One region of the Cellulosimicrobium sp. NPDC057862 genome, then DNA from elsewhere that is predicted to be linked to it. Evidence: predicted binding sites of a transcription regulator. Region 1 holds the regulator's gene; the other holds the start of a gene.
What was found. The regulator LexA, encoded in region 1, represses DNA repair genes until DNA is damaged. The targets are predictions, from matches to a motif close to TCGAACANNTGTTCGA.
Positions count from the first base shown of each region.

Region 2: the regulator LexA is predicted to act here: its motif matches at 11,038-11,053, upstream of ACFVN3_RS07765 (YbaK/EbsC family protein).

Region 1 covers NZ_JBHVMH010000005.1:137,207-152,649, reverse strand. Annotated here, with positions in the region: gene ACFVN3_RS09250 (aldo/keto reductase) at 1-861, shown strand, start outside; gene nrdR (transcriptional regulator NrdR) at 922-1,449, opposite strand; gene ACFVN3_RS09240 (LysM peptidoglycan-binding domain-containing protein) at 1,868-2,236, opposite strand; gene lexA (transcriptional repressor LexA) at 2,569-3,303, shown strand; gene ACFVN3_RS09230 (L-lactate dehydrogenase) at 3,399-4,409, opposite strand; gene ACFVN3_RS09225 (ATP-dependent DNA helicase) at 4,459-6,489, opposite strand; gene hflX (GTPase HflX) at 6,703-8,250, opposite strand; gene ACFVN3_RS09215 (class I SAM-dependent methyltransferase) at 8,409-9,098, shown strand; gene dapF (diaminopimelate epimerase) at 9,147-10,202, opposite strand; gene miaA (tRNA (adenosine(37)-N6)-dimethylallyltransferase MiaA) at 10,199-11,254, opposite strand; gene ACFVN3_RS09200 (YbjN domain-containing protein) at 11,432-11,932, shown strand; gene ACFVN3_RS09195 (HSP90 family protein) at 11,929-13,896, shown strand; gene ACFVN3_RS09190 (hypothetical protein) at 13,893-15,443, shown strand, end outside.
Region 2 covers NZ_JBHVMH010000004.1:133,613-149,055, reverse strand. Annotated here, with positions in the region: gene ACFVN3_RS07800 (HelD family protein) at 1-1,391, shown strand, start outside; gene ACFVN3_RS07795 (alpha/beta fold hydrolase) at 1,401-2,105, opposite strand; gene ACFVN3_RS07790 (ABC transporter ATP-binding protein) at 2,317-3,177, shown strand; gene ACFVN3_RS07785 (ABC transporter substrate-binding protein) at 3,306-4,307, shown strand; gene ACFVN3_RS07780 (iron ABC transporter permease) at 4,390-6,594, shown strand; gene ACFVN3_RS07775 (siderophore-interacting protein) at 6,675-7,667, shown strand; gene helR (RNA polymerase recycling motor ATPase HelR) at 7,921-10,188, shown strand; gene ACFVN3_RS07765 (YbaK/EbsC family protein) at 10,268-10,849, opposite strand; gene ACFVN3_RS07760 (hypothetical protein) at 11,134-12,141, shown strand; gene ACFVN3_RS07755 (DNA polymerase Y family protein) at 12,138-13,865, shown strand; gene ACFVN3_RS07750 (error-prone DNA polymerase) at 13,858-15,443, shown strand, end outside.

The DNA.
Region 1 (15,443 bases):
TACGGCCCGCCTGGCGGAGCGGCGGAGGAGTCGCTGGGGCGTCTGCTCGCGCGCGAGCTGCGACCGGTCCGCGACGAGCTCGTCGTGACGACCAAGGCCGGCTACCGCATGGGGCCCGGCCCCTACGGCGAGGGCGGCTCGCGCAAGTACCTGCTCGCCTCGCTCGACGCGTCGCTGCGCCGGCTCGGGCTCGACCACGTCGACATCTTCTACTCCCACCGCTTCGACCCGACGACGCCGCTCGAGGAGACCGTCGGCGCGCTCGCCACGGCGGTCCGCTCGGGGCGTGCTCGGTACGCGGGCATCTCCTCCTACTCGGCGCGCCGCACCCGAGAGGCGTTGCGCGTCGCGGAGCGGCTCGGGGTCGACCTCGTCGTGACCCAGGTGTCGTACTCGATGCTCAACCGGTGGGTCGAGGAGCCCGACCCGCACGATCCCGCGGGCGCGTCCGTGCTCGACGTCGCCGGGGCCGAGGGTCTGGGCGTCGTGGCGTTCTCGCCGCTCGCCCAGGGGATGCTCACCGACCGGTACCTGCGCGGGGTCCCGGACGACTCCCGAGCGGCCCGCGGCGGACCGCTGCGACCGGCGTTCCTCTCGGACGCCAACCTCGACCACGTGCGGCGGCTCGACGGCCTCGCCCGCGCCCACGGACGCAGCCTCGCCACGACGGCGATCCTCTGGGCGATGCGGGACGAGCGCGTCAGCTCGGTCCTGCTCGGCGCGAGCTCGACGCGCCAGCTCGACGAGAACCTCGCCGCGCTCGACGCGCCAGGTCTCTCCACCGAGGAGCTCGCGGCCGTCGACGCGCTGCCCGCGGACACGGGCATCAACATCTGGGCGTCGCGGTCCAGCGACCTGTAGCACCGCAGGCGCGGTCCGATGGCGACGCGGGGACGAACGACGGGGCGCGGTGTCGCCGCCTCAGGCCTGCGGCGCGGGCTCCTCGCGCGCGTCCGCGGCAGCGCCGTCCGTGCCCTCGGCCTGCGCCGCCGACTCGCGCTCCTCGCGCTCGACCCGGAGCGAGGTGATCGCGCTCTCGAAGTCCTCGAGCGAGTCGAACGCCTGGTAGACGCTCGCGAAGCGCAGGTAGGCGACCTCGTCGAGCTCGCGCAGCGGCCCGAGGATCGCGAGCCCGATCTCGTACGCGTCGAGCTCGGCGCTGCCGCTCGCCCGGATCGTCTCCTCCACGCGCTGCGCGAGCACCGCCAGGTCGTCCTCGTTGACGGGGCGCCCCTGGCAGGCCTTGCGCACGCCGTTGACGATCTTCTCGCGCGAGAAGGGCTCCGTGACCCCCGAGCGCTTGACCACGGACAGGCTCGCGGTCTCGATCGTCGTGAAGCGGCGGTTGCACTCGGGGCACTGGCGACGCCGACGGATCGACGCGCCGTCGTCCGAGGTGCGCGAGTCGACGACGCGGGAGTCCGCGTGGCGGCAGAACGGGCAGTGCATGGCGGGCTCCTCCGCGGTTCGCGCCGACGGGTCGGCGCGACGAACGTATGCCGTCGCGGCGGGACGGTGCAACACGCCTCCCACGCCGGGACCCCACCGAGGTTGGGACGACGGCGCACGGGAGGCCGCCCGTGAACAGCAGAACGGGGGCGGTCGTGGTCGACCGCCCCCGTCGGGACGCCCCCGTCCCCATCTCGCGCGTGACTCGCCTCACGCGCGGCGACGTGCACAGGAGTCGCGGTGGACCGCGTGCTCCTCGCCTCGTCCGCCCAGCCCCCCAGCCGGCGTTGTGAGGTGACACTAACTTAGGTGGGCCTAATCAGGGACGCAACCCCTGCACCCCGACGCACGAGGGTTTTCTGCCGTGTCCTGCGTCACACCGGAGTCGGGCCCGCCGACGACGGACTGCGCGCGCCCCCTAGGCGGACGCCGGAAGGAGGATCTTCTGCCCTGCCTGGAGACCGGACGACGAGAGCCCGTTGAGCTCGGCGAGCCCGCTCACGACGTCGCGCAGGTCCTCGCCCGGAGCCGCCACGCCCTGCGCGAGCTCCCACAGCGTCTCCCCCGCGGCCACGACGTGGACCCGGACCTCCATAGGCTCGCCCGGTCCGCTCGCGACGGCGACGCCCACGCGCGCGGCGAGCAGGAGCAGCACGGCCGCCAGGAGCACGAGGACCACGCGGCCCCGCCGGGTGAGACGCAGCGGCCGCTCGCCCCCACGCTCCGTCGCCGCGGCCCCGCCCGCGCGGCCAAGGGGCCCGACCGTCGAGATCGCCATCGCATCCATGCCCGCTCCGTCCCGGCCCGCGGGCCCGATCGCCTTCCCCGGTCGATCGGACGCCGCGAGCCCTTCGCCTCCGTGCCGACCGGGTCGGTCGAACACGTGTACGTAGAACACCTGTACGAAGGTCTACCACGAACGACCGACAGAGTCGAGACATGCTCGAACAGGTGTTTGATTCGTGTCGCAACCTCCCCTAGCCTGGGGTCAGGTCGGTTCGCCGGACATGTCCGCTCGGACCTGGAGGAACGACCGAGGTCCCGGGGCGCACGTCCCGGGGAGGGGAGGCCGCAGGCCGGGAGGCGTCGGCGGCCGCGACGGACGAAGGCGGAGCGACCATGGCGGCACGAGGCACGGACAGGGCACGGGGGCTCGCCGAGGTGCGCGAGCTCCCGGACGGGTCGGCGGGGGGTGACGGGCTCACGCCGCGGCAGCGCCTCGTGCTCGAGACCATCCGCGCATGCGTCGAGCAGCGTGGCTACCCGCCGAGCATGCGGGAGATCGGCGAGGCCGTGGGCCTGACGAGCCCGTCGTCCGTGAAGCACCAGCTCACGACGCTCGAGCGCAAGGGGTTCCTGCGGCGTGACCCGAACCGTCCCCGCGCGATCGAGGTCGTCCAGCCGGACGACGCGCGCCGCGCGACCCCGCTCGGGGCGGCAGGCGCCGCGCCCCAGCCCACGTACGACGAGGCGCACCCCGCGCCGTCGTACGTCCCGGTCGTCGGACGCATCGCCGCCGGCGGGCCGATCCTCGCGGAGCAGGTCGTCGAGGACGTCTTCCCGCTGCCACGCCAGCTCGTCGGCGAGGGCGAGCTCTTCCTCCTGCGGGTGCAGGGCGACTCGATGATCGACGCCGCGATCTGCGACGGGGACTGGGTCGTCGTGCGCCGCCAGCCGGTCGCGGAGAACGGCGAGATCGTCGCGGCGATGATCGACGGCGAGGCCACGGTGAAGTCCCTGCGTCGCGCGGACGGCCACGTGTGGCTCATGCCGCGCAACGCCGCGTACGACCCGATCCCGGGCGACGACGCCCAGGTCCTCGGTCGCGTCGTCTCCGTCCTGCGCAGCCTCTGAGCGACCGGGGTCCTCCCCTCAGCGCGCCGAGAGCCGGGTGGTCGTCGACCACCCGGCTCTCGCCGTGCTCGGCCCCGTTCGGCGGGCCTGGTCGGTCAGAGACCGAAGCGTCGGGCGACGGCGCGCAGCGACTCGGCGGACGACCGCAGGCCGGCGAGCTCCGCGTCGGCCAGCGGGACCTCGACCCGCTCGGCGGCGCCTCGGCGGTCGACCAGCGTCGGCAGCGAGAGGCACACGTCGTCGAGCCCGTACGCGCCGTCGAGGAGCGTCGAGACCGGCAGGATGCGGTGCTCGTCGTCGAGCACGGCCTCGATGATGCGCGTGCCCGCGAGCCCGACCGCGTAGTTGGTCGCGCCCTTGCCCTCGATGATCCGGTAGGCCGACTGCACCACCTCGCGCGCGATGTCGTCACGGACCTCCCCCGTGAGGGGCCCCCGCCCGCCGAGGCCGGGCCACTCGAGGAGCGGCACGCCGCCGATCGTCGCCGAGCTCCACAGCGGGATCTCACTGTCGCCGTGCTCGCCCGCGATGTACGCGTGGACGTTCTGCACCGCGACGCCGCAGTGCTGCGCCACGAGGAAGCGCAGGCGCGACGAGTCGAGCACCGTCCCGCTGCCGAAGAGCTGCGTCGGCGGCAGCCCCGAGAACTTGAGCGCCGCGTACGTGACGATGTCGACGGGGTTGGTCACCATGACGTAGACCGCGTCCGGGGCGACCTCCACCAGCCCGGGCAGGATCGTGCGCATGAGGCCGATCGTGCCCTCGGCGAGGTCGAGCCGCGTCTGGCCGGGCTTCTGCTTCGCCCCGGCCGTCACGACGACGACGTCGGCCCCCGCGCACACCGCGACGTCGTCCGACCCCTCGACGCGGGCCATCGGCATGAACTGGATACCGTGCTGGAGGTCGAGCACCTCCGCCTCGACCTTCGCCCGGTTCACGTCCAGGAGCGCCACCGTGCGCGCGGCCCCCCGCATGAGGGCCGCGTACGCCAGCGTCGACCCGACGGCGCCCGCGCCGACGATCGCCAGCTTGGTGGTCCGTGCGGCCCCTCCCTGACCGCCCGCGGTCGCGTCGCCGGTGCCCTGCGGGGACGTGCTCGTCGTCATCTCGCCTCCGTGAAAGTTCGTGGGTTCCCCGATGCTCGCGGGAAAGGACTCAGCCTAGGGCGGCGAGGCGCCGCAGCGCAGCGGTAGCGACGTCTCGATCGGTCGTCTGCCAGAACCCCGGCATCGAGCGCGTGAGGAACGTGCCGTAGCGCGCGGTCACGAGGCGCGGGTCGAGGACCGCGACCACGCCCCGGTCCGCCGTGGACCGCACGAGCCGACCGGCGCCCTGCGCCAGCAGGAGCGCGGCGTGCGTCGCGGAGACCTGCATGAACCCGTTGCCGCCCCCGGCCTCGACCGCACGGGCCCGGGCCGACTTGACCGGGTCGTCCGGGCGCGGGAACGGGATGCGGTCGATGAGCACGAGCTGGCACGACGGCCCCGGGACGTCGACTCCCTGCCACAGCGACAGCGTGCCGAACAGGCACGTCGCCGGGTCGTCGGCGAACTCGCGCACGAGCGTCGGGAGCTGGTCGTCGCCCTGGCACAGGATCGGCACGTCGAGCCGCTCGCGCATCGCCTCCGCCGCGGCGACCGCGGCGCGGCGCGACGAGAACAGGCCGAGCGTGCGCCCTCCGGCGGCCTCCACGAGCGCGGCGATCTCGTCGAGCTGGTGCTCCGTGGACGCCTCGCGGCCCGGCGTGGGCAGGCGCTTGGCGACGTAGAGGATGCCCTGCCGCGCGTAGTCGAACGGGCTGCCGACGTCGAGCCCGCGCCACCGCGGCGCGTCGGCGTCGCCGCCCTCGCCACCGCTCCCGAGGCCGAAGGTGCGCGCCACGGCGTCGAAGCTCCCGCCGAGCGCGAGCGTCGCGGACGTGAAGACCCCGGTCCGCTCGGCGAGCAGGTGCGTGCGGATGAGGCCGGCGACGCCCAGCGGAGCGGCGTGCAGTCGGCTCGCACCCTCGCCGAACCGGTCGGCCGACCAGCCGCCCTCGCCGGGCCGTGAGCACCAGAGCACGTCGTGCCCGGTCGGGTCGGCGGCCATGCGCTCGGCGACCTCGAAGAGCTGGAGCATGGTCGACTGGGCCATCTTCAGCCCGGAGTCCGGCTGGGCAGGCTTGGTCACCCCGGTCTCGGGCTTGAGCGTCGAGAGGACCTCGCGCGCGGCGTCGCGCACCGCCGCGACGGCCGAGCGCGCGCCGTCGGGCAGCCCGTCTGGGAACCGCTCGGCGGGCAGCGCGCCGACGACCGTCCCGAACGCCGCCGACGCCGCGTCGAGCGCGTCCGTCGTGACGCCGCCGTGCCGGCGCGCGAGCCGTGCCGCGCTCTCGATCGCGGGGACGGAGAGGTCGACCGTCGCCGCCGCGGTGACCCGGTCGGCGAGCTCGTGCGCCTCGTCGACGACGAGCACGTCGTGCTCGGGCAGCACGCCGGGCGACCCCATCGCAGCGATGCCGAGCATCGCGTGGTTGGTCACGACGACGTCCGCCTCGCGGGCCGTCGCGCGCGCCTTCTCGGGGAAGCACTCGGCGAGCATCGGGCACCGCTGCCCGAGACACTCGAGCGCGGTGACGGAGACCTGGCGCCAGGCCTTGTCGCTCACGCCGGGCACGAGGTCGTCCCGGTCCCCGGTCGACGTCTCGTCGGCCCACTCCCGCAGGCGCACGACCTGCTCGCCGAGCGCCGCGGCGCTGGTGCCGCCACGCGCGGCGGGGTGGTCGGCGGCGCCCGCCGACTCGCCCGGCAGGTCGAACAGCGTCGGCTCGTCCGCGGGGTAGCCACCCGCGATCTTGTGGACGCACAGGTAGTTGTGCCAGCCCTTGAGGAGCGCGATCGTCGCGGGTCGGGGCAGCGTGTCCGCCACGGCGTCGGCGACGAGCGGGAGGTCGCGCGTGATGACCTGGCGCTGGAGCGCCAGGGTCGCGGTCGAGACGATCACCCGCTCGTCGGTCGCCACGGCGTGCCGCACGGCCGGCACGAGGTACCCGAGCGACTTCCCCGTGCCCGTCCCTGCCTGGACGACGAGGTGCTCCGACCCCTCGATCGCCTCGGTGACCGCGCGCGCCATCGCGTGCTGGCCGTCGCGCCGAGCGCCGCCCAGCCGGGTGACGGCGACGTCGAGCAGCGCGTCGACGTCGGGCACGTCACCTCTCGAGGTTCCGGCCGTCGTCCCCGGTCCGGCGTCGACGCGGTCGGGGGCAGGTCGCGTGGAGGGGGGCACCCGCCGAGTCTACGGTCGGGCGCCCACGGGTCGGCGGTCCTGTGGACGGCGGCCCGGACACGGCACGACCCCGCACGGCGCGCGCCGTGCGGGGTCGTGGAGGACGCCCGGCCGGGTCCCCCGGGCGCGACGCGCTCAGCCCTGGGTCGAGGCCCCGACGAGCTCGGTCGCGAGCGCCTGGGCGACGCGCCCGCGCAGGAGCGTGCCCTCGGGCGTGTGCTCCTCGTGGTCGATCTCGCCCTCGGTGTGCACGCGGTGCACGAGGTCGCCCCGGTGGTACGGCACCACGACGTCGATCTCGACGTCGGGTCGGGGCAGCTCGTGCGCGATGAGCTCGCGCAGGTGCTCGATCCCCTCGCCCGTGTGCGCCGACACGACGACCGTGCGCCGCTCGCGCAGGCGGATGCGCGCGATCGTCTCCGGGTCCGCGAGGTCCGCCTTGTTGAGGACGATCACCTCGGGCACGTCCTCCACGCCCGGGATGTCGGCCAGGACGTGCCGGACCGCCGCGATCTGGCCCTCCGGGTCGGGGTGGGACGCGTCCACCACGTGGAGCAGCAGGTCGGCGTCGCCGACCTCCTCGAGGGTCGAGCGGAACGCCTCGACGAGCTGGTGCGGCAGGGCCCGCACGAACCCGACGGTGTCGGCGAGCGTGTAGACCCGGCCGTCCTCGGTGCGCGTGCGGCGCACCGTCGGGTCGAGGGTCGCGAACAGCGCGTTCTCGACGAGCACGCCCGCGCCCGTGATGGCGTTGAGCAGGCTCGACTTGCCCGCGTTCGTGTACCCGGCGATCGCGACGGACGGGATCGCGTGCCGCTTGCGCGACGCGCGCTTGGTCTCCCGGCCCGGGGTCATCGCCTGGATCTCGCGGCGCAGCTTCGCCATGCGGTTGCGGATGCGGCGGCGGTCCAGCTCGATCTTCGTCTCACCGGGACCACGGGAACCCATGCCCGCGCCGGCGCCGCCGACCTGGCCGCCGGCCTGCCGGGACATCGACTCGCCCCACCCGCGCAGGCGCGGGAGGAGGTACTCGAGCTGGGCGAGCTCGACCTGCGCCTTGCCCTCCCGGGACTTCGCGTGCTGGGCGAAGATGTCGAGGATCAGCGCGGTCCGGTCGATGACCTTGACCTTGACGATGTCCTCGAGCGCACGACGCTGGGAGGGCGCGAGCTCGCCGTCGATCACGACGGTGTCCGCGCCGCTGGCCGCGACGACGTCGGCGAGCTCGGCGGCCTTGCCGGAGCCGAGGTACGTGCCCGGGTCGGGCTTCGCACGGCGCTGGATCACGCCGTCGAGTACCTGGGAGCCCGCCGTCTCGGCGAGTGCCGCGAGCTCGCGCAGCGAGATCTCGGCCTCCTGCGCGGACGAGGGCGCGCCGTCCTCGCGCGGGTCGGACCCGGGGCTCCAGAGCCCGACGAGCACGACCTTCTCCAGGCGGAGCTGCCGGTACTCGACCTCGGTGACGTCCTCGAGCTCGGTCGAGAGACCGACCACGCGGCGCAGCGCGCTGCGCTCCTCGAGCTCGAGCTGCTCGCCGTCGTGCCGTGCGTGGACCGTCCCGCCCTCGGCGCGCGCCGTCCCGGCCCGAGCGAGCACCCGCGCCACGACGTCGCTCGCGATGTCCCGCGTCGCGCCGGTCGGCTCGTCCTGAGCCGGGGTGGGGGTCGCTGGGCTCTGGGTCATGTGCCGCCTTTCGTCAGGGAGCGGCGCTCGTGCGCCGTGGTAGTTGAACAAGCGTGGCACGGGAAATCGTCCCGGGGCCAGCGGATAAGCGGGTGAGGCCCGTGCCGACGGCCCGGGTCGCCGTCGCCGCGCGACGTCCCCGCGTAGGATCGGCCGACGTGACCGAGGACCAGGACTCCGCCGCCGACCCCGCGCAGGACGGCTCGCACGACCACTACTTCACCGCGAAGCCGGCATCCGCCGCCGAGCGCCGCACGATCTCCGTGCGCCTGGCCGGACGGGACGTGGAGGTGGAGGTCGCGTCCGGCGTCTTCTCCCCCGGTCGCCTCGACCTGGGCACGCAGGTCCTGCTCCGCACCACCCCGCCGCTCGCCGAGGTCGTGGCGACCCGGGCAAGCGCAGGCCCGGCGCACGTCCTCGACCTCGGCTGCGGCTGGGGCCCCGTCGCGCTGACCATGGCGCTCGAGGCTCCGGACGCGACCGTGTGGGCCGTCGACGTCAACGAGCGCGCGCTCGACCTCGTGCGGCGCAACGCGGAGCGGCTGAGCCTGACGAACGTCCGTGCCGTCGTCCCCGAGGACGTGCCCGACGACGTCGCGTTCGCCGCGCTGTGGTCCAACCCGCCGATCCGGGTCGGCAAGGAGGTCCTCCACGCGATGCTGCTGCACTGGCTCCCACGCCTCGCGCCGGGCGCGAGCGCGCACCTCGTCGTGCAGCGCAACCTCGGGTCGGACTCGCTCCAGCGCTGGCTCGCCGAGGCCCTGCCGCCGCTCCTGCCGGGCGCGGTCGTCGAGCGCGCCGCGAGCGCGAAGGGCTTCCGGGTCCTGGAGGTCGTGGCGCCGGGCTGAGCCCGGTCGCGACCGGCCCGCCAGGCGGACGCGCGTCGCGGCTGCCCGTCAGACCGTGGTGCGCTCCGCGTCCTGCGCCCCGTCGGGGACGACCTCACCGGTGTCCGCGCGCGGGGCGCCCTCCGACCCGTCGTCGCCCTCGGACGTCGCGTCGCCGTCGGCGTCCTCGGCCCTCGCCGAGGCGGGGGCGGGCAGGAACGACGCGAGGTCGACCTCGCCCGAGTACACGAGCTCGGCGGGCCCCGCGAGCTCGACCCGGTCCCCGTCGAGCGCCCTCACGCGGACGGTCCCGCCCGGGACGTCGACGAGCCAGGTGTCCGGCGCGTCCGGGCCGCCCCAGACGCGGACCGCGAGCGCCGCGGCGCACGCGCCGGTGCCGCACGACGGCGTCTCCCCGACCCCGCGCTCGTGCACGCGCATGCGGACGCGCCCGACGAGCGTGCCGTCGTCGGCCGTCGTCTCGCCCAGCGGCACCACGAGCTCGACGTTCGTCCCGTGCGGCGGGCGCGGCTCCACGACGGGCGCCTCGGTGAGGTCCGCGCGGTCGAGCAGGTCCTCGCGCGCGACGGCGAGCACGGTGTGGGGGTTGCCGAGGTCGACGCTCAGCGCGGGGCGGGGGACCTCCCAGCCGCGCACGACCACCGTCGCGTCGTAGCCGTCGTGCAGCGCGGGACGGCCGCCGGGCAGGAACCACGGGCCCATGTCGACCGCGAACCAGCCGTCGGCCTCCTTGCGCACCCGCTTGACGCCCGCGCGCGTCCCGACGGGGATCTCGGTCCCGCCCGCGAAGCTCACGAGCCCGAGGCGCTCGGCGAACGCGGCGAACACGCGCACGCCGTTGCCGCACATCTCGGCCACGGAGCCGTCGGCGTTGCGGTAGTCCATGAACCAGATGGCGTGCGGGTCCTCGGCGAGGACCTCGCGCGACTCGGGCACGAGCGCCGTCGGGACGAGGCGGATGACGCCGTCACCACCGATCCCGCCGCGGCGGTCGGCGAGCGCGCGCACGAGCTCCGGCGTGAGGTCGAGCTCGCCCTTCGTGTCCGCGAGCAGCACGAAGTCGTTGCGGGTCCCGTGGCCCTTGGTGAAGCGGGTGCGCGTCATGAGCCCAGACTACGGCGCACCGGGGCGTCGCTGTCCGCTTCGTCCGGCTCGGGGACCTCGCCCCGCGCGACGGCGTCCGCGCGCTCGTCGGCCCGGGCCACGAGCGCGAGCGCGTCCTCGACGCGGGTCGGGGACTGCGCGTCGAGCCAGTGCACGCGCGGGTCGCGGCCGAACCAGCCCATCTGCTTGCGCGCGAGGCGACGTGTGTTGGCCGTGACCGCCTCGCGCGCCAGGTCCTCCGTTGTCTCCCCGTGGAGCGCGGCCAGCACCTCGGCGTACCCGACGGCGCGGCGCGCGGTGCGGCCCATGCCCTGCGCCTCGACACGGCGCACCTCGTCCACGAGCCCCTGCGCCCACATGCGGTCGACGCGTCCGGCCACCCGCGCGTCGAGGACCTCGCGGTCGCAGTCGAGACCGACCTGGACGGTCGGGCGCACGTAGGCCTGCCGCGGGAGGTTCGCCGTGAAGGGCTCGCCCGTGAGCTCCATGACCTCCAGGGCACGGACGACCCGTCGCGTGTTGGCGGGGCCGATGCTCGCGGCGGCCGCGGGGTCGCGCCGCGCGAGCTCGTCGTGGAGCGCACGCGTCCCCTCGGCCTCGGCGCGGGCCTCGAGCGCCGCGCGCACAGCGGGGTCGGTACCGGGAAACCGCATGTCGTCGAGGAGCGCGCGCACGTAGAGGCCGGACCCGCCCACGACGACGGCGCGCGCCCCGCGCGCGGCGATCTCGTCGAGCACGCGCCGGGCCTCGACCTGGTAGCGCGCGACCGACGCGTCCTCGACGGGGTCGATCACGTCGAGCAGGTGGTGGCGCACGCCGCGGCGCTCGTCGACGGGGACCTTCGCGGTGCCGACGTCCATGCCGCGGTAGAGCTGGTAGGCGTCGGCGTTGACGACCTCCGCCGGCACCCCGGGGACGGACAGCCGCTCGGCCAGGTCGAGGGCGAGGTCCGACTTGCCGGTGGCGGTCGGGCCCACGACGGCGACGACGACGCGGCGGTCGCGCCGATCGCCCCCGTCCCGCGCGCCGGTCGGGTCGTGCTCGGTTTTCACCCGCGCAACGGTACCGGCCGGGTGGCCCGGACCTGGGTCGTGTGGGCGGTGATGCGTAGTGTGTCCGGTGGACGGTCCGCATGCTCGCGGGCCCGCCACCCAACCCCGTCGCGTGCCCCGACCTGCCCTCTCGCGGGCGGTGCACGGACCCTGACACCGACGACAAGGACTCGAGACATGGGTTTCTTCACCAAGCCGGACGCCGCCCCGACGAGCCAGAACGCGCCGCTGACGCGCGAGCGGGTCGAGGCGTTCCTCAAGAGCCGCGACTGGAAGTACTTCGTCGACTCCGACGGAGACCTCGGCGGCAACTGGGACGGCAAGGTGTTCTTCTTCTTCCTCATGGGCGAGAAGCAGGAGATCCTCCAGGTCCGCGGCCGGTGGAACCGGACCCTGCCCGCAGCCGCCGAGGCGCAGGTCGTGCTCGTCGCCAACGAGTTCAACCGCGACAAGATCTGGCCCAAGGTCTACACGCGGGTCGAGGACGACCAGGTCGCTGTGTACACCGAGGTCGCGACCGACCTCGAGTTCGGCGCGGCGGACGACCAGCTCGGCCAGCTCGTCGAGTGCGGCCTCTTCACGGGCCTCCAGTTCTTCGACGCGCTCGACGAGCGCTTCCCCGACACGGCGGCGCAGGGCGTGGTCACCGACGGCACCGCCGACGTCGAGGCGCGGTGAGCGCGGCGCACGAGCGCACCGACGGCGGGGGCGACCCGCACGGCACGGCCCCGGGCGGGGAGGCGACGGCGGCGTTCCAGGTCGACCTGCGGGGCGTCGTGGACCTCCTCGCCCGGCACCTCTACTCCAGCCCGCGCGTGTACCTGCGCGAGCTGTTGCAGAACGGGGTCGACGCGATCACGGCGCGGGTCGCCCTGGAGGGCCCGGAGGCCCCGAGCCGCATCCTGCTGCGCCCGCTCCCGGACGGCGGTCTCGAGGTGCACGACTCAGGCGTCGGCCTGACCCGCGTCGAGGCGCAGGAGCTGCTCGCGACCATCGGGCGCAGCTCCAAGCGCGACGTCGAGCTGGGCTCGGGGCGCGAGGAGTTCCTGGGCCAGTTCGGCATCGGGCTGCTCTCGGCGTTCATGGTCGCCGACGAGATCGAGCTCGTGTCACGCTCCGCCCGCCCGTCGCCCTCGGGAGGACGGGCGGCCCCTGTCCGCTGGCGCGGCCGGGCGGACGGGCGGTACGAGCTCGTCGAGCTGGGCCCGGACGACCCGGACGCGCCCGCGGATCCGGGGAGCGTCGTGCGGCTGCGCCCGCGCCGGGACACCGAGCACTGGCTCGCACCGGAGACGGTGGTCGCGCTCGCGCAGGACTTCGGCTCGCTCCTGCCCGTCGAGCTGCTCGTCGAGACGCGGCTCGACGGCGGGGACGCGACGGGCGCGGACGGCCCCGTCGCGTTGCGCCGGCTGAGCGGCGACGAGCTCCCCTGGCGGGCCGCGCACCCGACGCCCGCCGCGCGCGACGCGGCCCTGGCGGGGTACGCCGAGCGGACGCTGGGCTTCGGCCCGCTCGCCCGGATCGACCTCGACCTGCCCCTCGCGGGCCTGTCCGGCGTGGCGTACGTGCTCCCGGCCGCGGTCGCACCGACGACCACGGCGCGGCACCGGGTGTACCTCAAGCGCATGCTGCTCGGCAGCGCGGTCGACGACCTGCTGCCCCCGTGGGCGTTCTTCGTCCGGTGCGTCCTCGACGCGTCCGTGCTGCGTCCCACGGCGTCCCGGGAGGGCCTGTACGAGGACGAGGTCCTGCTCGCGACCCGCGACGCGCTGGGCGCGCAGGTCCGCCGGTGGCTGCTCGAGACGCTCGCGGCGGACACCGTCCTCGCGCGGCGGTTCCTGGAGACCCACCACCTCGCGGTCCGGGCCCTCGCGCTCACCGACGACGAGATGCTCGACGTCGCGGCGCGCGTGCTGCCGTTCGAGACGACCGCCGGGACGGGGACGCTCGCCGACCTGGCGGAGGCTCACCCGGAGGGCCGCCTGCTCTACTCCGCGAGCGTCGAGGAGTTCCGCCGCATCGCCCCGGTCGCGGCCGCCCAAGGCCTGGCGGTCGTCAACGGCGGGTACGTCTACGACGCGGACCTGCTCGAGCGCGTCGCGGCGCGGTTCCCGCAGTGGAGGCTGTCGCCGGTCTCCGCCACCGACGTCGCGCACGTCCTCGCCGAGGTCGAGCCGCTGCGCGAGCTCGAGGTCGCGGACGCGCTCGCGTCGGTCGACGCCGCGCTCGCCGAGCAGGACTGCGACGTGGTGCTGCGCCGGTACGAGCCGGACGCCCTGCCCGCGATGCTGCTGCACGACCGCGACGGCGACCACGCGCGCGAGGCGGCCCGCGTGGCCGAGACGGACGACCTGTGGGGCGAGATCCTCGCGGGTCTCAGCGGCCCGGCCCGCCCCCGTCGGCTGGTCCTCAACGACGCGAACGACACGGTGCGAGACCTGCTCGCGAGCCCCGACGCGGAGGTCCGTGCCGCGGGTGCCCGGTCCCTGTACGTGACCGCGGTGCTGGCGTCGGGCAAGGCGCTCCAGCCTGTCGAGGCGGCACTCATGAACGACTCGCTGTCGCTCCTGCTGGCCCGCGCCCTCGCGGCCCCTCGCCCCGACCAGCACTCCGACCAGAACACCGACGAGGAGACCCGATGACCCGGTCCGTGGACCAGGTGAACGCCGCGCTGTACGACGTCCGCCGCATGCCCTACGGCCTCGCCCGCTCCACGGCCGCCGCGGCCGAGGTCGAGCGCGTCGAGGCCGAGGGGCCCGACGGGGCGCGCGCGTACGCGCTCTTCGTCCTCGTCGAGTCCTTCGTCTGGGGCGGCGAGGTCACCAAGGCCTACCTGCCGTTCACCAAGATGCTCCGCTGGTGGGACGAGCACCCCGAGCACTTCGACGCCGAGGACGCGCACTCGCTCTTCTGGTCGTTCAAGTGGATGGTCGGGCACCTCATGGAGTTCCCCACGGTTCCCGCCGCGCAGATCGAGCGCACGCTCGACGACATGGCGCGGCGCTACGCGCTCGCGGGGAACGGGACGAACGCCGTCGAGCTGGAGCGCTTCGAGTGGGCCCGCGAGCGGGGCGCCGCGGACGTCGAGGACGCGTATCGCGCGTGGGTCGCGACCCCGCGGGACGAGTACTCCCAGTGCGAGGCGTGCGAGCCGGGCGACCGCGCCGCGTACCTCTTCGAGACGGGGCGCCACGAGGAGGGCATCCGGCTGCTCGAGCAGGTGCTCCAGGGGTCGCCCTCGTGCGCGACCGAGCCCGGAGACATGCTCTCTCACCTCCAGCTCGCGTACGTGGAGGTCGGTGACGCCGAGGCCGCCGCCCGCACGCACCGGCGCGGCCTGCGACACCTCGACACCGGTGTGTCGATGACAGGCCCGAAGGGCAGGCACGTCGAGTTCCTCGCGCGCACGGGCAACGCGTCGCGCGCGCTGCGCCTGCTCGGCGAGCACCAGGCGTTCCTCACCGAGACCGACTCGCCGGGCGACCGCCTCGGCTTCCTCACGAGCGTGAGCGTCGCGACAGGCGTGCTGCGGGCCGAGCACGCGGACGCGCCGCTCGCCCTGCGCGACGTGCCCGCGACCACCGTCGCGGAGCTCGACGACTGGGCCCGCCGCGAGGCGGCCGGGCTCGCAGGTGCGTTCGACGCCCGCAACGGCACGCGCGCCGCGTCCGAGCGCCTGCGCGCCGCGTGGAGCCATGGGTCGCGCTCGCTGCCCGTCGACCTCTCGGTCCTCTCGGCCGTGCCCGAGCCCCCGGCGGGAGCTCCGTCCGGCCGGGCCGTGGGCGGCGCAGGCGCGGCAGACGACACGGCGACGTCCTCGCCGGCCGGCGCGACCCCGCCGCCCCCCGGGGACGCGACGGGCACGGTCCTCGGCAGCGCGGCCTCCCACAGTGCGCACGGCACCGAGCACGGCACCGAGCACCGCACTGAGCACCCCGGGGACGTCACGGCCGATCCCGTCGACGCCGAGGGGCTGCTCGCGCTCGCCGACGACGTCGCGGACGAGGACCCGGTGCACGCGGCGCAACTCCTGCGGCGCGCGTCGGCGCTGCTGGAGTCGGCGGGCCACCTCGACCGGGCCGGGTTTGCGCTCGCCGAGGCGGCCCAGCTCGCCGCGGTCGAGGGCGACGACGAGGGCGCCGCCGCGGCGTTCGTGCACGCCCTCGCGCTGGTGCGCGCGGGCGGGATC
Region 2 (15,443 bases), on a different contig from region 1:
TGTCGGCCACGTGCGACACGCTCGTCCCGGGCGTCGCGCCCGAGCGTGGCGAGGACCGGGAAGCGGCCGAGCTCAAGGGCCGCGCGCTGTGGCAGGACGTCGTCGCCCGGTACGCCGACTCCCGGGTCCCGGACGCACAGGCGCTGACCGTGCGCCTCGACGGCGAGCCGCTGACGCTCGACGCGGCCCGCGTCGCCCAGGTCCTCCGGGCCGCCCGCGCGGGCGGCCGCAGCGTGCTGGCCGCGCGCCGCCGGGCCGTGGACCTGCTGCTCGACGCGCTCGTCGACGAGGCGGCGGCGCGGCACGCGGAGCTGCTCGAACGCGTCGAGGAGGGGTTCGAGGACGTGCTCGGGAAGCTCGACGCCGGGCTCGTCGCGCGCGACGACCGCGCCCCGACGACCGGTGCGCGCGGCGGTGACGTCGACGGCGAGCTCACGGACGACGACCTCGACCGGCTCCGCGGCGACCTCGCACGCGACGTCGGGTTCACGGCGGTCCTCGACGCGTGGTGGCCCGTCGTCGACGCCCGCACGGCGCTCGCGGACCTGCTGGGCGACGCCGCGCTGCTCGCGCGGCACGCGCCGCAGCTCACGTCCGCGGAGGTCCGCCGGGTCACGGGCGAGCCCGCGGGCCTCGCGCCGAGCGACGTCCCGCTCCTCGACGCGCTCGCCGACGCGCTAGGCACCCCGGGCGCCCCCGGCGAGCAGGGCGAGTTCCTCGCGCAGCGCGCGGCGACCGGCCGCGACTGGGTCTACGGGCACGTCGTGGTCGACGAGGCGCAGGAGCTCTCGCCCATGCAGTGGCACATGGTGCTGCGCCGTTGCCCGACGCGTTCGGTGACCGCCGTCGGGGACGTCGACCAGACCGAGGCGCCGCACCGGCACACGGACTGGGCGGACGTCGTCGGCCCGGTCTTCGGGGAGCGCTGGCACCGCGCCGACCTATCGATCTGCTACCGCACGCCGCGCGAGGTCATGGAGCTCGTCGGGCCGGTGCTGCGCGCGGCGGGCAGCCGCAACGCCCCGCCCCGTGCGGTGCGCGACGCGGGGGTCGCGCCGCGCGACGTCGTCGTGCCCGACGGTGCCTCGGACGCGACCCTGGGCGCGGCGGTCGCGGTCGAGGTCGCACGCCTCGCGGACCGGTACGACGGTGGTTCCGTCGGGGTCGTGGCGCCGCGCGGACGGATCGTGCACCTGGGGGCCGCCGTGGGCGGCGTCCCCGTCCTCAGCACGTCCGAGGCGAAGGGGCTCGAGTGGGACGCGGTCGTCGTCGTCGACCCCGACGGCATCGCGGCGGAGCCGCGCGGCTGGAACGGGCTGTACGTCGCGATGACGCGCTGCACGCAGGAGCTCGCGCGGATCGTCGTCGGCGCGCCGTCCGGGCTCGGCTGACGCTCTCGCTCAGCCGCGGGAGGGCGACCGGGCGAACCGGTCGACCTCCCGCGCGACGACCTCGACGAGCGTCGGGTCGCCGAGGGGCAGGAAGTGCCCCGCGAGAGGCAGCTCGACGTTCCGTCCGCCCTCGATCCGGCCCGTCTCGGGGATGTGCGGGTCGAAGCGCGGGTACACGGCCGTGATGCGCGCGTCCACGCCGCGCTCCGCGGCGAGCGCGAGCAGCGCCGCGTCCCGGGGCGAGAACGCGCGCAGCGTGCGGCCGACGAGGTAGCGGGCGTACCGCGACCCGCTGAAGGGGGTCGCGACCGCGACCATCCCGGCGACCCGCGGGCCGGCGGGGGAGAGCATGACGCTCTTGCCGACGAGACCGCCCTTGCTGTGGGCGACGAGGACGACGTCGCGCAGGTCCGCCTCCTCGAGGAAGCGCGCGGCGAGCCGCGCGCCCTCGACGAAGGGGCGCCGGTTGTACCCGAGGCCGGGCACCGCGAGGACGCGGTACCCGGCCGCCGCGAGAGCCTCGGCGACGGGTGCGAGCAGGTGCCACGTCTCGAGCACCCCGGGGAGCAGGACGGCGGTCCCGCGCACGCCCGTCCCGGTCGGGACGGGGCGGCGTGGGTGCCGGGCCGCCACGACCTGACGCGCGGCGACGTACGCGTAGTCCACCGCGCGCTCGCGCAGGCGGAGCCTGCCGACGGGCTTCCGGTCGGTCATGACCGGCCTCTCGTCGCGGGGCGGGAGTCCGGGCGCGGGGCTCGACCGAGGGGCGGGGCCATCGCCCCAGCATGGCGCGCCAGGCGGGACGGTGCGAGGGCGCCCGCCGAACCGTCGTCCCCGAGCTGTGGGTCGTCGGCGCCCGGTGAACCCCGTCACATGACGGCCGGGGGCTGGTTCCGACCGGGCGGCATAGATTAGCCTCACCTATGTGAGTGGAACCTCAGTTGTCCCGAGCGCGATCGGGGCGTCCGGTACCCCGGCGCTCGCCGGGCACGACCTGCGGCTGTCCTACGACGCGCGCACCGTGGTGCACGGCGCCGCGCTCGAGCTCGCACCGGGGGCGGTCACGGCCCTGATCGGCCCCAACGGCTCGGGCAAGTCGACGCTCCTGCGCTCGCTCGCTCGCCTGCACCGTCCCGACGCCGGGACCGTCGCGCTCGACGACGCGCCCGACGCGCTCGCGCTGCACCCCAAGGACTTCGCGCGGCGGGTGACGCTCCTGTCGCAGAGCCGACCCACGCCGTCGGGCGTGAGCGTGCGCGACGTCGTCGCCTACGGGCGCCACCCCTACCGCGGCCGGTTCCGCGCCAACGACCCCGACGGCCCGCGCGCGATCGCGCACGCCATGGACGTCACGGGCATCACGACGATGGCCGACCGCGGCGTCGACGAGCTCTCCGGCGGCGAGCTCCAGCGCGTGTGGCTCGCGACGTGCCTCGCGCAGGACACGCAGGTGCTCCTGCTCGACGAGCCGACGACGTACCTCGACCTGCGCTATCAGGTCGAGCTGCTCGACCTCGTGCGCGACCTCGCGACGGAGCACGGCGTGGCCGTCGGCGTCGTGCTGCACGACCTCAACCAGGCGGCCGCCGTCGCCGACCAGGTCGTCCTGCTCCACTCGGGCGTCGTGCGCGCCACGGGCCCGGCCGACGCCGTGCTGACGTCGGAGCTCCTCACCGAGGTCTACGGCATCCACGTCGACGTCTACACGCACCCCCTCACGGGGCGCACGTGCTGCGAGCCGCTCGGGCGGCACGCCGCGCGGCTCGACGCCGCCGTCCTCGTCTGACCTCGTACCACCCCCGACGTACCACCCCACGACGTACCCGCACAGACCCACCGCCCGGCCCCGACGCGCGCCCCACCGGCCCGCCCGACGGAGCACGGCCGGGCACCGACCGAACCCGAAGGACACCCATGCGCTCGACCACCCGTTCCCTCGCCGCGGGCGCCCTCGCGCTCGCCACGGCGCTCGCGCTCACCGCGTGCGGCACGACCGAGGACCCCGCGGCCGCCGACAACGACGCCGACGCGACGACGGACGCCGCGTCCGGCCCCGTCACCGTCACCGACGAGCGCGGCGAGGTCACGCTCGACGCCCCGGCCACCGACATCGTCTCGCTCGAGTGGGGCCTCACGGAGAACCTCGTCGCGCTCGGCGTCGAGCCCGTCGGCCAGGCCGACGTCGAGGGCTACAACACGTGGGACACGGTGGCGCCGATCGACGCGAGCACGCCCGACGTCGGCACGCGCGGCGAGCCCAGCCTCGACGCGATCTCCGCGCTCGAGCCCGACCTCGTCGTCACGACGACGGACCTGCCGGAGAACGTCATCGCGCAGATCGAGGAGGTCGCGCCCGTGCTCGCGCTGCGCGGCTCCGACGGCGAGGACCCGATCGGCTACATGCGCTCCACGGTCGAGACGCTCGGCACCGTGACCGGCCGCGAGGACGAGGCCGCCGCCGCGCTCGAGACCTACGACGCGAAGATCGCCGAGGCCACCGCGGCGCTCGACGAGGCCGGGCTCGCCGGTGCCGACTTCACGATGGCGGACGGCTGGGTCACCAACGGCGCCGTCTCGATCCGCATGTACACGCCGGGCTCGTTCTTCGGCGCGATCGGCGAGGAGATCGGCCTCGTCAACGCCTGGACCGAGGGCGGCGACCCCGACTACGGGCTCGCGCAGACCGACGTCGAGGGCCTGACCCAGCTCGGCGACGTGCAGTTCCTCTACGTCGCGAGCGAGTCGGAGGCGAACCCGTTCACGGACGGCCTCGCCGGCAACGCCGTGTGGGAGCAGCTCCCGTTCGTCACGGCCGGGAACGTGCACCGTCTGCCCGACGGCATCTGGATGTTCGGCGGCCCGCTGTCCGCGGCGGCCTACGCCGACGCGGTCGTCGACGCGCTGACGGCTGCCTGAGACCGGTCCGCACCACCACCGGGCGCGGTCGCGCCCGGGCGACGAGAAGGCTGACGAGAACCACTGTGCTGACGAGGACACCGTGACGCGGCGCGAGCAGCGCACGACGGCGGAGCCGGACACCCTCCTCCTGGAGGACCCGGCTCCGGCCGTCGTCCCGGCGCCGGGCGCGACCGGTGACGGGGGTGCGGGGGACGGCGCGCCCACCGACCCGACGGCGGCCGCGCCGCGCGTGCGGACGTCGCCCCTCGGGATCGCGGGGGTGTTCGTCGTCGCGGTCGTGGTCGCCGCGGTGCTCGCCGCCGTGCACCTCACGCAGGGCACGGCCGACGTCGGGCCTCTCGACCTCCTGCGCCTGGCCACGGGCGGCGACGGCGTCGACCAGACGGTCGCCGTCCTCGTCGCCTCGCGCGTGCCGCGGCTCCTCGCGGGACTGCTGCTGGGCGTCGCGCTCGGCGTCGCCGGCGCGGTGCTCCAGTCGGTCGCGCGCAACCCGCTCGCGTCGCCCGACACGCTCGCGGTGAACGCGGGCGCCTACCTCACGGTCGTGGTGGTGGCGGCGTTCGGGATCTCGATCCCGTTCTACCTCCAGGGCGGGCTGGCCTTCCTCGGCGGGCTGGCCGCGGCCGGCCTCGTGCTCGTCCTCGCGCGCGGCGGCGCCGACGGCCCGACCCGGCTCGTGCTCGCCGGGTCGGCGATCATGCTCGCGCTGCACTCGCTGACCATGGTCCTCCTCGTGCTGTTCGAGCAGGAGACGATGGGCCTCTTCGCGTGGGGGAGCGGGTCCATCGTCCAGTCCGGCACGCGCACGGTCTCGATGGCGACGCCCGTCGTCGTGGTCGGCGTCCTCGCCGCGCTCCTCCTCTCGCGCCGACTCGACCTCCTCGGTCTCGGGGACGACGCCGCGACCGTCCTCGGCGTCGACGTGCGCCGCACGCGCGTCCTGTCCGTCCTCGTCGCGGTGCTCCTCGCGTCGATCGCGGTGACCGTCGCGGGGCCGGTCGGGTTCGTCGGCCTCGCCGCACCGGTCGTGGCGCGGCTCGTCGCGCGCCGGGTGCCGGGGCTCGGCCGGCACGTGCTGCTCCTGCCGTTCGCGGCGATCGTCGGCGTGATCGTGGTCCTGGGTGCCGACGTCCTGCTCCGCCTCCTGCTGCCGGGCATGCTGTCCATCGCCGTACCGACCGGCATCGTCACGACCGTCCTCGGCGCGATCCTGCTCATCTGGCTCGCGCGGCGCCTGCGCGACTCCGGGCCGGCGTCGTCGCGCGGCGCGCACGGCGCGCTCAGCCGCCCGCGCTCGCGGCGGGCCGTGCTCGTGGTCGTCGTCGTCCTGTCGCTCGCGGTCGCCGCGGCCACCGTCGCGGGCCTGCTGCTCGGCGACCGGGTCGTGCTGCTCGGGGACGTGGCGAACTGGTGGAACGGCCTCGCCGGGCGCCACGTGACGTTCGTCCTCGACCAGCGCTTCCCGCGTGTGCTCGCCGCCCTCCTCGCCGGCGCCGCGCTCGCGCTCGCGGGCACGATCGTGCAGGCCGTGTGCCGCAACCCGCTCGCCGAGCCGAGCCTGCTCGGCGTGACGTCGGGTGCCGGTCTCGGTGCCGTGACGATGATCCTGCTCGTCCCGGGCGTCGGGATCTGGCCCATGTCCGCCGCTGCGGCGATCGGGGCGTTCGCGGTGTTCGGGCTCGTCTACGGGCTCTCCTACCGCGGCGGGCTCAGCTCGGACCGGCTGGTGCTCATCGGCATCGGCGCCCAGGCCGGGGTGATGGCGCTCATCACGCTGCTCGTGGTCGTCGTCGCGCCGTGGGACGTGAACCTCGCGCTCACGTGGCTCTCCGGCTCGACCTACGGGCGCACGCTCGAGCAGCTGATCCCGGTCGCGCTCGCGCTGCTCGTGCTCACGCCCCTCACCGCCGTCTACCGTCGCGACCTCGACGTGCTGGCGCTCGACGACGACACCCCGCGCGTCCTCGGCGTCGCGCTCGACCGCACGCGCCTGCTCCTGCTCGCGGCCGCCGCGCTGCTCACGGCCGCCGCCGTGTGCGCCATCGGGGCGCTCGCGTTCGTGGGCCTCGTCGCGCCGCACGCCGCGCGGGCGCTGGTCGGCGCGCGGCACGGTCGCGTCGTCCCGGTCGCGATGCTGCTCGGGGCGCTCCTGGTGTCCGTCGCCGACACGCTCGGCCGCGTCGTCATCGCCCCCGAGCAGATCCCCGCGGGTCTCGGCACGGCCCTCCTCGGCGCGCCGTACTTCGTCTACCTGCTGTGGCGCAGCCGCGGCCGGGGGGCGTGACGCGTCTCACGGTGCCTGGGCCGGGTCCGCGTCCCGGACGGGTTGACCCCGCCGAGGGGGCGTAGGTTAGCCTCACCTGTGTGAGCCAGACCGTCGCCGCACCCCGCACCCGCGCTCGTCGTCCCGTCGCCCGGGCGACCGCGCCGTGGCGCTTCTTCGACGTCCAGGTCGCGCGGGTCGAGCAGCTCTCGCCCAGCTTCCGCCGGTTCACGTTCACCGGCCCGGAGCTCGACCTCTTCGGCGACCCCGGCCTCGACGTGCGGATCAAGTTCGTCCTGCCCGCGCCCGACGGCGGCTACGAGCACCTCGTGCGGGACGCCGAGTCCTGGTACGCCGCGTGGCGCGACCAGCCCGAGGAGCGGCGCAACCCGCTGCGCACGTACACGACCGTCGCGGTGCGTCCCGAGGCGCGCGAGGTCGACGTCGACGTCGTCCTGCACGGCGACGCCGGCCCCGCCTCGCGCTGGGCGCTGTCCGCCGAGGTCGGCACGCCGCTCGTCCTGCTCGGCCCGGACGCGACGTTCGACGGCCCGGTCGGTGGCATCGAGTTCCGGCCGCCGACGCGCCCGCACGCGCTCCTGCTCGCGGGCGACGAGACCGCGCTGCCCGCGATCGCCGCGATCTGCGAGGACCTGCCCGCGGACGCGTGGGGCGAGGTCTACGTCGAGGTGCCGCACGTCGGCGACGCGCGCGACCTCGTCACGCCCCCCGGCGTCCGCGTGACGTTCCTGGCCCGCGACGACGTCCCCGGCGGGGTGCACGACGCCCACGGCGCGCGCCTGGTGCCCGCCGTCAAGGAGGCGGCCGAGCGCATCCTCGGCGCGGGTGTCCTCGGGACGGACCCGCCGGCCCAGTGCCGCACCGCCGAGGACCTCGAGGACGTCGACGTCGACGCCTCGATCCTCTGGGAGGTCCCGGGGCTGCTCGAGGAGGACACCGTCCTCTACGCGTGGCTCGCGGGCGAGGCGAGCGTGATCAAGACGCTGCGCCGCCACCTCGTCGCCGACCTCGGCGTCGACCGCCGCGCCGTCGCGTTCATGGGCTACTGGCGCGAGGGCCGCGCCGAGAGCTGACACGCCCTCACGAGATCAGAGAAGTGGCCCCTCACCGAGCGCGGTGAGGGGCCACTTCTCGCATCTCGGCGCGCGGTCGCCGGTCCGACCCTGGTCTGGACGGGAACGGGAAAGGGAGGCCGACCGGCCTCCCTTTCCAAGATATAGCGCACGGGGGGCCTTGCGGCAAGGCCCCCCGGGGGGCGCAGAATCTCCGTTCGTGCGTGGGCCGTCGTCGGTCCGCGCCATCCTGATCGACCTCGGACCGGAGCTGATGACGTTGCCCGACGCCCCTGTGACCGCTGACCGCACGACCGACCCGACCGCACGTCCGACCCCGGGCGCCGCCCACACTTTCGATCTTCCCGAGCGGCTCGCCGCGAAGGCCGATCCCGCCCTCGTCGCAGCCGACGAGCGGCACTTCGCCGCGATCGCGGCGAGTCTCGAGCACTCCGTCGCGGACCTCTCGCAGCGCCTTGATGCGGCGCGCCTCGCACCCGGCGGGAGCGGGACCGAGGCGCTCGAGCGCGACCAGGAGATCCACCGCCTCAGCGGTCGCCTGCGGCTGCTCCAGCGCTACGGCGTCGACCTGTGCCTGGGCCGCATGACGTTCGCCGACGGCTCCGCCCCGGTCTACGTCGGGCGCGTGGGCCTCACGGACCCGGCGGGGGAGCGGCTGCTCGTGGACTGGCGCTCGCCCGCGGCCGAGCCGTACTTCGCCGCGACGCCCGCGCACCCGCTCGGCCTCGCGGCGCGGCGCCGCTACCGGTGGACGCGCGGTCGCGTCACGGACTACTGGGACGAGGAGCTCGTGCCCGACGGCGCGGGGTCGGGCGCGGCGCTCGACGACCAGTCCGCGTTCGTCGCGAGCCTCGGCGCGAGCCGGTCGCCGCGCATGCGGGACGTGCTCGGCACGATCCAGGCCGACCAGGACGCGATCGTGCGCGCGGGCTCGCGGGGCGCGCTCGTCGTCGACGGCGGCCCGGGCACGGGCAAGACCGTCGTGGCGCTGCACCGCGCCGCCTACCTGCTCTACGCCGATCCCCAGGTGGGCGGCGGGCACGGAGGCGTCCTCGTCGTCGGGCCGAGCCGCCCCTACCTCGCGTACGTGGCGGACGTGCTGCCAGGCCTCGGCGAGGAGGGCGTGCAGACGTGCACGCTGCGGGACCTCGTGCCCGAGGGCGCGGCGGCGCGCCCCGAGACCGACCCCGAGGTGGCGCGCCTCAAGGCGTCCGCCGAGCTGGTCGCCGCGATCGAGCCGGCCGTGCGCTTCTCGGAGCGCCCGCCCGCGGAGGGGATGGAGGTCGAGACGCCGTGGGCAGACGTCTGGCTCTCGACGGCCGACTGGGCCGAGGCGTTCGAGTCCGTGGACCCCGGCACCCCGCACAACGAGGCGCGCGACGACGTCTGGGCCGCTCTGGTCGAGATCCTCGTGGACAAGACGGTGGGCGAGGGAGCCTCGGAGGACGCCGGGGACCTGTCGGCCGACGACGTGCGCCGCGCCCTGCGCGGCCACCGTGCGCTCGGCGCCGCGTTCGACCGCGCGTGGCCGCTCGTCGAGGCGACGGACCTCGTGGCCGACCTGTGGTCCGTGCCCGCCTACCTGCGCCTGTGCGCGCCGTCGCTCACGCCCGAGCAGGTGCGCGCGCTCCAGCGTGCGGACGCGCAGACGTGGACGACGGCGGACCTGCCGCTGCTCGACGCTGCCCGGCAGCGCCTGGGCGACCCGGAGGCGTCGCGCCGCCGTCGCCGCAACGCGGCCGCGGCCGCGGCCGAGCGCGCCCGCATGGACGACGTCGTCGACCACCTCGTCGCGTCCGACGACAGCGAGCTCATGGTCATGACGATGCTCAAGGGGCAGGACCTGCGCGACGCGCTCGTCGACGAGGGGGCGATGGTCACGGCCACGCCCGACCGGCTCGCCGGTCCTTTCGCGCACGTCGTCGTCGACGAGGCGCAGGAGCTCACCGACGCGGAGTGGCAGATGGTCCTGAGCCGCTGCCCGTCGCGCAGCGTCACGGTCGTCGGGGACCGCGCGCAGGCCCGTCACGGGTTCGCGGAGGGGTGGAGCGAGCGGCTCGGGCGCGTCGGGTTCGACCGGGTCGCGGAGGCGTCGCTGAGCGTCAACTACCGCACGCCGCAGGAGGTCATGGCGGCGGCGGAGCCCGTCATCCGGGCCGCGCTCCCGGACGCCAACGTCCCGACGTCGGTGCGCAGCACGGGCGTGCCGGTCGCCTACGGCTCGGTCGCGGACCTCGACGGGGTGCTCGACGGCTGGCTCGCCGAGCACGCCGAGGGCACGGCCTGCGTGATCGGCGGCGCGGGGACCGTCGCGGCGTCGGCCGAGTCGATCTCGGCGCGGCTCGACGAGGACGGGGCGTCGCGCGTGCGGGTGCTCACGCCCGAGACGGCGAAGGGCCTCGAGTTCGACCTCGTCGTGCTCGTGGACCCGCAGGCGTTCGGCGACGGCGTCGAGGGCGCCGTGGACCGCTACGTCGCGATGACGCGCGCGACGCAGCGGCTCGTCGTCCTCGAACGCTGACGATCTCCCGCCGAGCACGATGTGGAGGTCGTCAAGAAGCCTGTGGCGACCTTCATGTCGTGCTCGGCGGAGGGGGCGGTCAGGCGACCGGGACCGCCAGGTCCTCGACGACCTCGACGCCCGGCAGACGCCCGAGGAGGTCGCCGGGCAGCAGGAGCTTCGAGGCGCGCACGCCGCTGCCGATGAGCGCGAGCTCGCCGTCCGTCACGACGCGCGAGTCGACGAGCACGCGCCACCCCGCCGGCAGCCCGACGGGCGTGATGCCGCCGTACTCCATGCCGGACTCGGCCGTCGCGCGCTCGGTCGGCAGGAACGACGCCTTGCGCACGTCGAGGAGCTTGCGGACGCGCGTGTTGACGTCGGCGCGCGTGTGCGCGCGCACGACCGCGGCGGCGATCCGCTCGTCGCCCGCCCGGGCGCCGCCCACGACGACGCAGTTCGCCGACGCCTCGACGGGCAGGTCGAACGCGGCGTTGAGCGTCGCGGTGTCCGCGAGGTCGGGGTCGATCTCCGTCACGGCGACGAGCGCCGCGACGTCCGGGTCGACCTCGGCCCAGCGGCGCAGCGCGTCGGCGGTGGCAGGGGCGACGAGGTCGAGGTGGTCGAGGGCCGGCTCCCAGGTGAGCGAGCCGAGCGTGGGCAGGGTCGTGCGGGCGTCCATGGCGTCAGCCTGCCATCCGGTGGGCCGTCGTGCGGCGAGAGCCGGGGGAGGAGGTTCAGGTTGAGGTCGAGGGTTGGTGGCAAACCCTCGAGCGGGAGTCGAGGGTTGTGACGGGCATCTCGGACGAAGCCGACGGCTCTCACCTGCGGAGTTGACACCCCGTCGCGGCGGTCGTTCACTGGAAGTGTTCGAACGCATGTTCGAACAGTGGTGGGTGCAGAACGACGCCCCCAGCAGTCGACGCGCGGTGCGCGTCCCGTCCGAGCAGCATCCCGGGAGGCGAGATGACCCTTCTCGCCGACCCCGCCGAACGGGCGGGGACACCAGGCCCGACGGCCGCGGCCTCCGACAAGGCCGAGCGCGCCCGCGCGGTCCTGCGCCGTGCGGAGGAGCGTACGGGCGTCCGCCGACACCGCCCGGTCGTCGCGCCCGCGGTCCCGGCAGCACCGGCCGCCGCCCCGCGCGCCGACACGGTCCTGCTCGCCGACGTCCCGCGCGTCGACGTCTCCTCGCCGACGGTCGCCCGGCCGACCCCTGTCGTGCCGGCCGAGCGCCCGGCGCGCGCCCGCCACGTCACGACGCGGGACGCGAGCCGCGACGTGATCCCGGACGAGCGGGTGTGGCCGGTGCACGACGCGCTCGTCCCCCTCCTGCCGCTCGGCGGGCTCCAGCGCGGCACGGTGGTCGCGGTGCGGGGGTCGACGAGCCTCCTGCTCGCGCTCGTCGCGCGGCCGTCGCGGTCCGGGGCGTGGACCGCCGCCGTCGGGTTCCCCGCGGTCGGGCTGCTCGCGGCCGCCGACGCCGGCGCGGACCTCGACCGCGTCGTCCTCGTCCCGCGGCCCGGCCCTGACGCGGCGCTCGCGATCGCGGCGCTCGTCGACGGCCTGGACGTCGTGGTCGTCGGGCCCGACGCCGCCCTCACCGACACCGACCGGCGCCGCCTCACCGGCCGTGCACGCGAGCGCGGGGCGCTGCTCGTCGCCGCCGGGGCGTGGCCGGGCGCGCACGTCGCGCTCACCGTGACGGGTGGCGGCTGGTCCGGCGCGGACCGCGGGGCGGGCTGGCTGCGCCGCCGCTCGCTCGTCGTCGAGCGCGCGGGCCGCGGGGGTGCCGCACGCCCCACGCGGGTCGAGGTCGAGCTCCCGCTCGCCCACGAGGACTGGCCTGCGTTCCTCGCCGAGGACGCCCGGGGCACTCGGCCCGCCGCCGAGACCGGTGCCGCCGACGCCGGCCCCGTCCCCGCCCACGTCGATGACCCCGACCGGCCCTCCCGGCTCCGGCTCGTCGGATGAGCACGAGCCCGACCCGCACGGCGGCCCTGTGGGTGCCGGACTGGCCGGTGCTCGCGGCGATGGCGGTGCGCGACGTCCCCGCGCACGTCCCCGCCGCGACGCACGACGGCCGCCGCGTCGTCGCCGTCTCCGCGACCGCGCGCGCCCAGGGCGTGCGCCGGGGCATGCGCCGCCGCCGGGCCCGCGAGTGCTGCCCCGAGCTCGAGCTGCTCGACGTCGACGACGCGCGCGACGCCCGCGAGTTCGAGCCGGTCGCGCTCGCGGCCGAGACCGTCGTCGCCGGCCTGGAGATCACCCGGCCCGGCCTGCTGCTCCTGCCCGCCGCCGGGGCGAGCCGGTACCACGGGTCCGACGCCGCGCTCGCGGAGGCGCTCGTCGCGCGCGTCGCCGAGCGCACCGGGCACGAGAGCCAGGTGGGCGTCGCCGACGGCATCCTCGCGGCCGTGCTCGCCGCGCGGGACGCCGACGTCGTGGTCCCCGGCGGCTCGGCCGCGTTCCTCGCGCCGCGGCCCGCGCGCGACCTCGCGCACGTCGCCACGCGTCCCGACGCCGCCGTCGCGATCGACGAGCTCGTGGACCTCCTGGGCCGGCTCGGCGTCCGTACCCTCGGGGCGCTCGCGGCCCTGCCGCCCGCGACGGTCGAGGGACGGTTCGGCGACCTCGGCGCGTGGGCGCACCGGCTCGCGCGCGGCGAGGACCTGCGCCCGCCCGCGCGGCGCCGCGTCGAGCCCGACGTCGCGGTGAGCGCCGAGCTCGACCCGCCTGCCGAGCGCGTCGACGTCGCGACCTTCGCCGCGCGCCGGCTCTCCGAGGACCTGCACGACCAGCTCGTCGCGCGCTCGCTCGTCGCCGGGCGGCTGCGCATCACCGCACGGACCACCGAGGGCGACGACCTCGAGCGGACCTGGCGGCTCGACGGGCCGGGCGCGATGAGCCCGGCGCGCCTCACGGACAAGGTCCGGTGGCAGCTCGAGGGCTGGCTCACCACCACGTCCGCCCGGGCCGGGCGCGCGGCCCGGGCCGCACGGCAGGGCAGGCGTGGTGGCGAGCGCGGCGGCTCGCCCGGCGGCGCCGACGTCGTGCCCGACGTCGCGCCGCTGGCCCGCCTGTCCCTCACGGCCGAGGAGGTCGTCCCGGCGGGGGCGGAGCAGCCGCGCCTGTGGGGCGCGTCGAGCGGGGAGGACGCGCGCGCCCACCGCGCGCTCGGGCGCGTGCAAGGGCTCCTCGGCGGCGACGCCGTCCTGCGCGTCGAGGTCCAGGGCGGGCGCGACGCGACCGACCGCGTGCACCTCGTGCCGTTCGGGGAGGACGTCGCGCGCCCGCGCGACCCGGCCCTGCCGTGGCCCGGCGCGCTGCCGAGCCCCGCGCCGGCGGTCGTGCCCGTCGAGCCGCAGGACGTCGTCGTGCTCGACGCCGCGGAGCGGCCCGTCGTCGTCGACGCGCGCCTCGCGATGAGCGGCGAGCCCGCGACCGTGCGGTGGCCCGCCGCCACGGCGGAGGAGGGTCCGCGCCGCCCGGCGGCACCCCGGGGCGAGGCGGCGTTGCCCGGTCCGGGGTCCGCGCGCGCCGTCGTGGACTGGGCCGGGCCGTGGCCGCTCGCCGAGCGCTGGTGGACCCCCGCGCCGCGGCGCCGGGTGCACGTCCAGGTCCTGCTCGACGACGGCCGCGGGCTCCTCCTCGCGAGCGCCCGCGGGCGCTGGACCGTGGAGGGCCTCTATGACTGACCGGACGACCGCTCCCCGGTACGCCGAGCTGCACGCCCACTCCGCGTTCAGCTTCCTCGACGGCGCGTCGCACCCCGAGGAGCTCGCCGCCGAGGGCGCGCGGCTCGGGCTGTCGGCGCTCGCGGTCACCGACCACGACGGCCTGTACGGCGTCGTGCGCTTCGCCGAGGCGGCGCGCAAGGTCGGGCTGCCGACGATCTTCGGCGCCGAGCTGCACCTGCCCGTCGTCGAGGACGGGCGGACGCCCGCGGGACCGCCCGTGCTCGACCCGCCCACCGGCGTGCCCGACCCGCGCTCGACCCACCTGCTCGTCCTCGCGCGGGGGACGCAGGGCTACCGCAACCTGTCGAGCGCGATCGCCACCGCGCACCTCGCGACCGGGACCAAGGGCGCCGCCCGCTACGACCTCGACGCGCTCGGCGCGCAGGGCGCGGGCGAGTGGCTCGTGCTCACCGGCTGCCGCAAGGGCTCCGTCCGGCGGGCGCTCGTCACCGCCGGGCGCGCCGCGGCGCGCCGCGAGCTCGACCGGCTCGTCGCCGTGTTCGGCGCGGACAACGTGGCGGTCGAGATCACCGCGACCGACGACCCGCGCGACGCCGACCTGCACGCGGCGCTCGCCGACCTCGCCGCCGAGGCCCGCCTGCCGCTCGTCGCGACGACCGCCGCGCACTACGCCAACCCGCGCGACGCCGACCTCGCGGGGGCGCTCGCCGCGGTGCGCGCCCGCTCGTCGCTCGACGACCTCGACGGGTGGCTCCCCGGGGCCCCGACGACGCACCTGCGTTCGGCGGCGGAGATGCTCGCACGCCACCACCGGCACCCGCAGGCCGTCGCGACGGCAGCCGCGCTCGGGGACGAGTGCGCGTTCGACCTGCACCTCGTCGCGCCCGACCTCCCGCCGTACCCCGTGCCGGACGGGCACACCGAGGCGACCTGGCTGCGCGAGCTCGTGCGCCGCGGCGGCGAGAACCGGTACGGGCCGCGCGACCAGGAGAAGATCACGGGCGCGTGGGCGCAGATCGACCACGAGCTGCGGGTCATCGAGGACCTGCACTTCCCGGGGTACTTCCTCGTCGTCTACGACCTCGTGGAGTTCTGCCGGGTGAACGGGATCCTCGCGCAGGGCCGCGGGTCGGCCGCGAACTCCGCGGTCTGCTACGCGCTCGGCATCACGGCGGTCGACGCGGTGAAGCACGGGCTGCTGTTCGAGCGCTTCCTCGCGCCCGAGCGCGACGGCCCGCCGGACATCGACGTCGACATCGAGTCGGGGCGGCGCGAGGAGGTCATCCAGCACGTCTACGCGAAGTTCGGGCGCACGCACGCCGCGCAGGTCGCGAACGTCATCTCCTACCGGCCCAAGTCCGCGGTACGAGACGCCGCCCGCGCGCTCGGGTACGACGTCGGGCAGGCCGACGCGTGGAGCAAGTCCATCGAGCGCTGGGGCTCGCTGCGCGGCCCCGACCCGTCGTCGCCCGCGGCGGACCGGGCGGCGAAGGAGCGGGCGATCGCGGCGAAGACCCCGGGGTCCACGAGCCCGGCCGCGTCGCCGGTCACGACGCGGACCGCCCGGAAGGACGC